Regions from separate parts of the Micrococcus sp. HG099 genome, predicted to be linked through region 2. Evidence: riboswitches for the same ligand, from Rfam matches in the RefSeq annotation. Region 2 holds a riboswitch; the other holds the start of a gene.

Region 1 (4,402 bases), on a different contig from region 2:
GGCCTCGCCCGTTCCGACCGCCCTCCCCGCCCCGTCCGCGCGGACGGTGCGCTGGGAGATCGCGATCGTCCTCGGGCTCTCGCTCGGCCGCTCGGCCATGTACGCCGTGGTCCAGCTGATCGACAAGGCCACCCAGGCCCCGCTGGGGGACCAGACCACCGTGCTCAACCCCACGGTGGACGACCGCTGGGCCTTCGACCTCACCTACCAGCTGCTCGGCATCGCGTTCGCGCTCGTGCCGGTGCTGCTCGTGCTGCACCTGATGCACCTGCGCGGCCGGAACCCGTTCCGCACCCTCGGCCTGGACCTGCGCCGCCCCGGCCGGGACCTCGCCTGGGGCGTCGGCCTGTTCGCGGTGATCGGGATGGGCACGCTCGGCGTCTACGCCGCCGGCCGGGCGCTCGGGCTGACGACGGCGATCGTCGCCAACGCGATGGGCGAGAGCTGGTACCAGATCCCCGTGCTGCTGCTCTCGGCCCTGCGGCACTCGCTGCTCGAGGAGGTCATCGTGGGGGCCTGGCTCGTCGACCGGATCGGCTATCTGCAGCGGCTGAAGGCGGCGGGGCTGGACCGGGACCCGGTGCCCGCGGTGCCGGCCGCGCCCACGCGCCTGCCGGGGGCGCCGTCGTCGTCCTGGACCACCCCGGAGGGGCTGTTCCTGCCGACGGGCGTGGGGGCGGCGCTGCTCGCGCTGGCCCTGCTGCGCGGGGCGTACCACCTGTACCAGGGCGTGGGGCCGGGCATCGGCAACGCGCTGATGGGAGTGGTGTTCGTGCTGGTGTTCCTGCGGGTGCGCCGCGTGATGCCGCTGGTGGTCGCGCACTTCCTGCTCGACGCCGTCGGGTTCGTGGGCTACCCGCTGCTGGCGCGGGCAGGCCTGCTCGGCTGAGCGGCCCGCCCGCGCCGGATGCGTCAGAGCGTGACCTCGCCCTTCGGGGTGCGGAAGGTGACCGAGACGATGCCCGGGATGCCGGAGGGCGCGACGTACTCGATGTTCACGTCCTGGACCTGCCCGTCCTCGTCGTCGCCGAGCCACTCGGCGAGGCGCTCGGGGGAGCCGGCGATGTTCAGGTGCTCGATGGTGGCCTGCGGTTCGGCCGCCTGCGAGGGGTGCATGTCCTCCTGGCCGTCGGCCCAGCGCAGGATGTACGGCAGCTGCGGGTCCGCGAGGGTGCCCTTGATGCCGATCTGCCGCCAGGACAGTTCGCGGCCGTCCGGGAAGCGACGGTTGCCGGGGACGGCCTCGCGGCCGAGGCGGCGCTCGAACCGGCCGATGTCCGTGGTGGACACGGCCCAGCTCATCCAGCCGCCGCCCTGCTCGGTGCGGGCGCGCACGAGCTGGCCGAACGGCGCGCTGAGGGAGGCCGGGTGGTCCAGGGCCTCGACGACCTCCAGATACTGCCCCTCCGTCATGGGGAAGAGTGCGTTCTGGGTGCCGAAGCGGGGGTGGACACCGCCCTTGATCCGCTCGATGCCCAGCGTCTCGGCGATGCGGGCGACCGTGGCGTCCAGGCCCTCGGGGCCGGCGGCGTAGGACACGTGGTCCATGCGACAGGTGTGCACTGCGCTGTTCCTCTCCGTTCCCGGGCTACCCCGGGGGTTGACCTGGTGCGAGTCGAGGGGGCGTCGAGCCCTTGACGGGTCGGGCTCCCCCGTGCGGAGAGCGTATCCGCGTGTGACACGCGTGACGAAATCGTGGCGGAGCGGACGGCTACACTCGGTCATACGGTCACGAGAGCCAGCAACAGGCCCCGGCATGCTGGCCGGCAACCCTCCTTCCGCGGTGGGGTGCCCCGGGTGACGACCAGGCCGGTCCCGCACGGGCGCCGGCAAGCGCGGGCCGCTCCCACGGCCCCTCTCGACGGCGCCGGGTCATCTCCGGCACCTCGACGAAGCCGGTTCCCGGATCGGCACGTCGGCCGGCGGGCGGGACGGACGGGTCCGGCCCCTGAACCCTTCAGGAGGGTCCGCCATGACCGACCAGACCACCCCGACCCCCGACGCCTGGGGCTTCTCCACCGCGCAGGTCCACGCGGGCGCCGCGCCCGGTCAGCACGCCTTCGGTGCGACCGCCCTGCCGATCTTCCAGACCACCTCCTTCGACTTCCCGTCCGCCCAGGTGGCCGCGGACCGGTTCGCCCTCAAGGACCTCGACCCGCTCTACACCCGCATCGGCAACCCGACGCAGGGCCCGGTGGAGGAGAAGATCGCCGCGCTCGAGGGCGGTGTCGGCGCGCTGCTGCTGGCCTCCGGTCAGGCGGCGACGACGTTCGCGATCCTCAACCTCGCCGGCGCCGGCGACCACGTGGTCGCCTCGGCCAGCCTCTACGGCGGCACGCAGAACCTGTTCAAGCACACCCTCGCCAAGGTCGGCGTCGAGACGACGTTCGTGACCGACCCGGACGACCTCAAGTCCTGGCGCGCCGCCGTCCGGCCGAACACCAAGGCGTTCTTCGGCGAGACCCTCGGCAACCCCCGTGGGGACGTCCTGGACGTGCGCGCCGTCGCCGACGCCGCCCACGAGGCCGGCGTGCCGCTGATCGTGGACAACACGCTGGCCACCCCGTACCTGCTGCGGCCGATCGAGCACGGCGCCGACGTCGTCACCCACTCCGCCACGAAGTACCTCGGCGGGCACGCCGCGGCCATCGCGGGCGTGATCGTCGACGCCGGCACGTTCGACTACGCGCAGCACGCCGAGCGCTTCCCCGGCTTCAACGAGCCGGACGAGTCCTACCACGGCCTCGTCTACGCCCGGGACCTCGGGGTGGGCTCGCCGCTCGGCGCCAACCTGGCCTTCATCCTCAAGGCGCGCGTGCAGCTGCTGCGCGACTACGGCTCCGCCATCTCCCCGTTCAACGCCTTCCTGGTGAACCTCGGCCTGGAGACCCTGTCTCTGCGCATGGAGCGGCAGGTGGCCAACGCGGCCGCGGTGGCGCGCTGGCTGGAGGGTCGCGACGACGTCGAGAAGGTGGTCTACGCCGGCCTGGAGTCCAGCCCCTGGCACGAGCGGGCGCAGCGCTACCTGCCGCGCGGGGCCGGCGCGTTCGTGTCCTTCGAGATCGCCGGCGGCCGAGAGGCGGGCGCCGCGTTCGTGGACGGACTCACCCTGCACCACCACGTGGCCAACATCGGCGACGTCCGCTCGCTCGTGGTGCACCCGGCCTCCACCACCCACTCCCAGCTCACCGACGACGAGCAGCGCGCCGCCGGCGTCACCCCCGGCCTGGTGCGGCTCTCGCTCGGCGTGGAGGACCTCGAGGACATCCTCGCCGACCTCGAGCGCGGCTTCGCGGCGGCGGCCTCGGCGGGGGAGCGGGAGTGACGGCCACCGTGAGCCGGCCGCCGCGCGCGGCCCTGCCCGAGGGCGGCCGCCACCGGCTGCGGATCGGGGAGCTGCGCACGGAGACCGGCGGGGTGCTCCCGGACGTCGAGCTCGCCTACGAGACGTGGGGCGAGCTGGACGCCGATGGCTCCAACGCCGTGCTCGTCCTGCACGCGCTCACGGGCGACTCCCACGTCGCCGCGCACGCCGCCGACCCGACGCCGGGCTGGTGGGACGCCCTCGTGGGGCCCGGCCGCGCCGTGGACACGGACCGGTGGTTCGTCGTCGCCCCGAACATGGTGGGCGGCTGCCACGGCTCCACCGGCCCGTCCTCGCCGGCCGCCGACGGCCGGCCGTGGGGCTCGCGCTTCCCGTTCCTGACCCTGCGGGACGCGGTGGAGGCCGAGCGGCGCCTCGCCGACCACCTCGGCGTCGGCGCGTGGCAGGCCGTTATCGGCGGCTCCATGGGCGGCGCCCGGGCCCTCGAGTGGGCGGCGACGCACCCCGAGCGCGTGGCCGGCGTCGGAGTGCTGGCGGCCACCGCCCGCTCCTCCGCGGACCAGATCGCGTGGGGGCAGGCGCAGACCGCGGCGATCCGCCTCGACCCGGGGTTCCTCGGCGGGGACTACTACGAGGGCGCGGGCCCGGCGGCCGGGCTCGGGATCGCCCGCCGCATCGCGCACACCACCTACCGCACCGCCGGCGAGCTGGAGCACCGCTTCGGCCGGAGCCCGCAGGTTGCCGAGGACCCGTTCGGCGCCGTCGTCGGGGTGCCCGGCGGGCGCGGGCGCTACGCCGTGGAGTCCTACCTGGACCACCAGGCCACCAAGCTCACCGGCCGGTTCGACGCGAACTCGTACCTGCTGCTCACCGAGGCCCTGATGGGCCACGACGTCGGCCGCGGGCGCGGCGGCGTGGAGGCGGCGCTCGCGGGGTACCGGGGCCGGGCGTTCGTGGCGGCCGTGGACAGCGACAGGCTGTACCTGCCCGCCGAGTCCCAGGCGCTCGCCGCGGTACTGCCGGCGCGGCCGCCCGTGCACACGATCGTCTCGCCGATCGGCCATGACGGGTTCCTCA
Region 2 (4,402 bases):
CCGGGCGCGCGACCCCGGCCGGGGGAGCGGGGCGGGGCGGTCGAGCCGGGCGCCGGGCCGGGTGATGCCGCCGAGACCGCCCACGCCTCCGCCCCGCGTGGAGGCGAAACCGCGGACGCCGCCGCGCCCCCGGGGGAGGCGACCACGCCGGAACCGGCGGCGGGGCGGCACGGGGGGCGGCCGAGCCTCGCACGCATCCTGCGGGTGCCGGGCGTGGCCCCGCAGCTGCTCGCCTCGGTGGCGCTGCTGGCCATGGTGGACATCCTCACCGCGTTCCTGCCGGTGGTGGGGGAGCACTACGGCGTGAGCCCCGCCCACGTGGGCGTCCTGCTGGCCGTGCGCGGGGCGGGGTCGCTGCTCTCCCGGGCGCTGCTGCCGTTGCTGCGGCGCCGCTGGAGCCGCGAGGGGCTGGTGCGCACGGCCCTGCTGTTCTCCGCGGCGGCGATCGGCGTGGCCCCGCTGGGGCTGGCCGAGCCGGCGTGGGGGTGGGTGGCCGTCGTCGCGATGGCGGCGGGCGGGTTCACCCTGGGGCTGGGGCAGCCGCTGACCATGTCCCTGGTGACGCAGGCCGTGCCGGCGGACTGGCGCTCCAGCGCCCTGGCCGTGCGGCTGATGGGCAACCGGGCGGGGCAGGTGGTGCTCCCCGCGACGGCCGGCCTGCTGGCCGCCCCGCTCGGCCCGGCCGCGGCCGTGTGGTTCGCGTGCGCCGTGCTCGCCGCCTCCGGGCTGGAGCGGACGGCGGCCGCGCGCCGCCGTCGCTGACCCCGGCACGACGGCGCCGCCCACCCCTCCCGGACACGACGACGCCCCCGGTCCGTGTGGACCGGGGGCGTCGGGACGTCCCGGGGGACGTCAAGCCTGGTGGGCGAAGATCAGATCTTCGTCACGTTCGCGGCCTGGAGGCCCTTGGGGCCGTCCTGGGTCTCGAACTCGACGCGGTCGTTCTCCTGGAGCTCCTTGAAGCCCGAGCCCTGGATGGCGGAGAAGTGCACGAACACGTCCGCGGAGTTGTCCTCGGGGGCGATGAAGCCGTAGCCCTTCTCAGCGTTGAACCACTTGACGGTGCCGACAGCCATGATGGTGTCCTTTCGATGTGCCGCCGCAGTGCGGTGGCGGTGTTGGACCGCGGCCCGGGATGGGACGCGGGTGAAGCGGCGAGACTGAACCGCTTGCCCAACACTCATCAGCACCGGCCGGGGCCGGGAGGACGAGCAGTGAAGATGGCGGGATACAGCTTGATCAACTTCAGACACCATCCTCGCACGGATCGGCCGCCGCCGGAACCACGTGGGAAATGTTCACCCGGAGTTCGCCCGCGTCGGGCCTGAGGAGTCAGAGCGCGCGCAGGCCGTGGAACAGGTTGCGGTGCAGCGCGGCGGGCGCCACCTCGTCCGTGTGGTCCGCCAAGCCGGTCACCTCGAGCAGCACCACGGTGTGGTCCCCGGCCGGCACCTCGGCGTGCAGGCGGGTCTCCAGCCACAGCGCCGCGCCCTCGATGAGCAGGGCCTCGTTCGGGCTGACGTGGACGTCCAGGCCGGCGAACCGGTCGCCCTCGCGGGAGGCGAGCTGCCGGCACAGGTGGGTCTGGTCCGCCGCGAGCAGCGAGATGCCGAGCGAGGCGGCCTGCCGCAGGCGCGGCCAGGTGCGGGAGGTGTTCTGCGCGGAGAAGGCCACGAGGGCCGGCTCCCAGGAGATGCCCACGCCGAACGAGGAGGAGACCATCACCTCCCGGCGGTCCTCGGCGAGGCCGGCCACGGCCACGACCCCGGTGGGGAACGCGGACAGGCCGGAGCGCAGGTTGTGGTGGGAGAGGTCGGTGTCCCACACGGGAGTGCGGTCATCGAGGGTCAGGGTCATGGCGTCGGTCCTCTGCAAGACGAACGCGGCTCCGCGGCGAGGCGGTCACGCGGATCGACACGATCCACGGAGGCGCGGTACTTGCCCGCCGGAGGTCCCCGGGGGCCGAATCATCACCTGGAGCACCCCACTACTGCGTGAGAGGGTTGCCGTCCCGCCGGCCAGGGCCGTGATGACGGGAACTCGTGATTCTGTGCCCCACGCTAGGACAGTCCCCGCTGCCCGGTCAACGTGGTCCGTCAGATGGGACGGCGGGCCGGTCTTCCGGCGTCACGGTGCAGGGTCACGGGAGCGCAACGATTGGAGGGCATCCGGGTCCACGCGTTGCCACGCCCTGTGGCTCGGGTCACACTGGGGCATCCGCCGCGCACCCCGCGCCGTCATCCTGCAGAGGGGAAGCCATGCCGCACCGCCGCCGTCGCCCCCGCGTCCCCGTCGCACTGTCCGTCGCCGCGGCGCTCGGCTTGGCGCTGTCCGCCTGTGCCTCCGCGACGACGGCGAGCATCGGCTCGCAGTCGCCCGCGCCGTCCTCGGCGGCGGGCACGGCGTACTTCGCCGCGGGCACGTCCTCCGCCGCTCCGACGACGTCGGGCACCGCCGCCGAGATCGCCGGGGACGAGGCGGCCGCGCAGGCCCAGGACGACGCCGCCACCCGGATCGCCCTGAACCGCGCCGTGGCCGAGGACGGCATCCCCTACGCCGAGCTCGACCCGTCCTTGACCCACGTCCCGGACGGCGCCTCGATCCTCTGGGAGGGGCTGGCCGTGGGGGCCCAGTCGCTGCGCGTGGACGCCCACGCCGGGGAGGAATACACGGTCCTGCTCCTCTGCGCGGAGCAGGACGGGTCCCGCCGCAGCCTCGTGATGGCCACGGTGCCGGGCGAGGACTTCAGCGACGTGATGGCGGAGTCCCCGGGCTGCGGCCACTGGTCCGCGGGGCTGCCCGCCCGCGAGGCGGACGGGCCGCTGACGCTGACCGGCGTCGTGCCCGACGGCGGCCCTTTCCGCATGGTGGTGTACCGGTCCGAGGGCTGACGCCCGCGCCTCAGCTCCGCCCGCCCGCCCTTGCCCAGCCCTGCTCCGCCCGCTCAGCTCCGCTCGTCCGACGCGCGGCCGCGCAGCTCGTCGAGCTTGCGGCGGTCCCGCTTGGTGGGCCGGCCCGCGCCGCGCTCGCGGTGGGGGACGGCCAGCAGCTCGCGCGGGATCGGCGGCGGGGAGTGGTCGATGTAGTTCTTCACGGCCACGGGCGCGCCGACCCGCTTGCCGATCAGCCCGGTGACCTCGAGGATCCGCTCGCGCTGATCCTTGCGCACCCGCACGCGGTCGCCCACGGCGAGGGTGTGGGCGGCCTTGACCGGCTCGTCGTTGACGCGCACGTGCCCGCCGCGCACGGCGGCGGTGGCCGCCGAGCGGGTCTTGTACACGCGCACGGCCCACAGCCACGCGTCCACCCGGACGGCGCCGCTCACGCCGCGCCCCCGGGCCGGGCCGCCGTCGTCGTGGTCACCGCCGCGCCGCTCACGCGAACCGGGCCCGCACCGCCACCGCGTGGGCGGGCAGGCGCTCGTCCTCGGCGAGCACGCTGATGCCCTCGGCCAGCTCCTTGAGCCCGGTCTCGGTGTACCGGATGCGCTGCTGCAGGCGCAGGAACGTCACGGTGCTCAGGCCGGAGGAGTGGCGGGCGGTGCCGGAGGTGGGCAGGACGTGGTTGGAGCCGGCGGAGTAGTCGCCGAGCGGCACGGGGGCGTGCGGGCCCACGAACACGGCGCCGGCGTTGCGGATCCGCGCCGCGACGGCCTCGGGATCGCGGGTCTGGATCTCCAGGTGCTCGGTGGCGTAGCGGTCCGAGACCTCCACGGCCTGGTCGAGGTCGCGCACCAGCAGCACGCCGGACTGCGGCCCGGTGAGGGCCACCCGGATCTGCTCCTCGTGGAAGGAGCCGGGCACCTGCGCCTCGATCGCCGCGAGCACGTCCCGCACGAGGTCCTCGGAGTCCGTGATGAGCACGGAGGCGGCCAGCGGGTCGTGCTCGGACTGGCTGATCAGGTCCGCGGCCACCCAGTCGGCGCGCGCGGTGCCGTCCGCGATCACGGCGATCTCGGAGGGCCCGGCCTCCGCGTCCACGCCGATGATCCCCTGCAGGGCGCGCTTGGCGGCGGCCACGTACACGTTGCCGGGCCCCGTCACCATGTCCACGGGGGCGCAGAGCCACCCGCCGCGCTCGTCCCGGACGCCGTGGGCGAGCATCGCCACGGCCTGCGCGCCGCCGGCCGCGTAGACCTCGTCCACCCCCAGCAGGGCGCACGCGGCGAGCACGGTGGGGTGCGGCAGGCCGCCGTGGTCGGCCTGCGGCGGGGAGGTCACCGCGAGCGAGCCGACGCCGGCCGCCTGGGCCGGCACCACGTTCATCACCACGGAGGACGGGTACACGGCGCGGCCGCCGGGCACGTACAGGCCCACGCGGTCCACGGGGACCCAGTGGTTCTGCACCGAGGCGCCCTCGCCGAGCTCCACCGTGCTGTCCTGCGGCAGCTGCGCGGCGTGCA

Evidence for each region. Region 2 has a riboswitch for S-adenosylmethionine ahead of NWP10_RS07340 (flavin reductase family protein). Riboswitches for the same ligand answer to the same signal wherever they lie in the genome.
Region 1: it holds a riboswitch for S-adenosylmethionine, as region 2 does, so the genes downstream of both, NWP10_RS07445 (bifunctional o-acetylhomoserine/o-acetylserine sulfhydrylase) here and NWP10_RS07340 (flavin reductase family protein) in region 2, are expected to answer to the same signal.

Annotation. Positions count from the first base shown of each region.
Region 1 is NZ_JANQCJ010000070.1:1,274-5,675, forward strand. It holds gene NWP10_RS07435 (type II CAAX prenyl endopeptidase Rce1 family protein) at 1-889, shown strand, start outside; gene NWP10_RS07440 (VOC family protein) at 913-1,563, opposite strand; SAM riboswitch class IV at 1,728-1,842, shown strand; gene NWP10_RS07445 (bifunctional o-acetylhomoserine/o-acetylserine sulfhydrylase) at 1,973-3,325, shown strand; gene NWP10_RS07450 (homoserine O-acetyltransferase) at 3,322-4,402, shown strand, end outside.
Region 2 is NZ_JANQCJ010000068.1:6,309-10,710, forward strand. It holds gene NWP10_RS07330 (MFS transporter) at 1-762, shown strand, start outside; gene NWP10_RS07335 (cold-shock protein) at 873-1,076, opposite strand; gene NWP10_RS07340 (flavin reductase family protein) at 1,333-1,857, opposite strand; SAM riboswitch class IV at 1,930-2,048, opposite strand; gene NWP10_RS07345 (hypothetical protein) at 2,259-2,891, shown strand; gene NWP10_RS07350 (RNA-binding S4 domain-containing protein) at 2,945-3,325, opposite strand; gene hisD (histidinol dehydrogenase) at 3,375-4,402, opposite strand, start outside.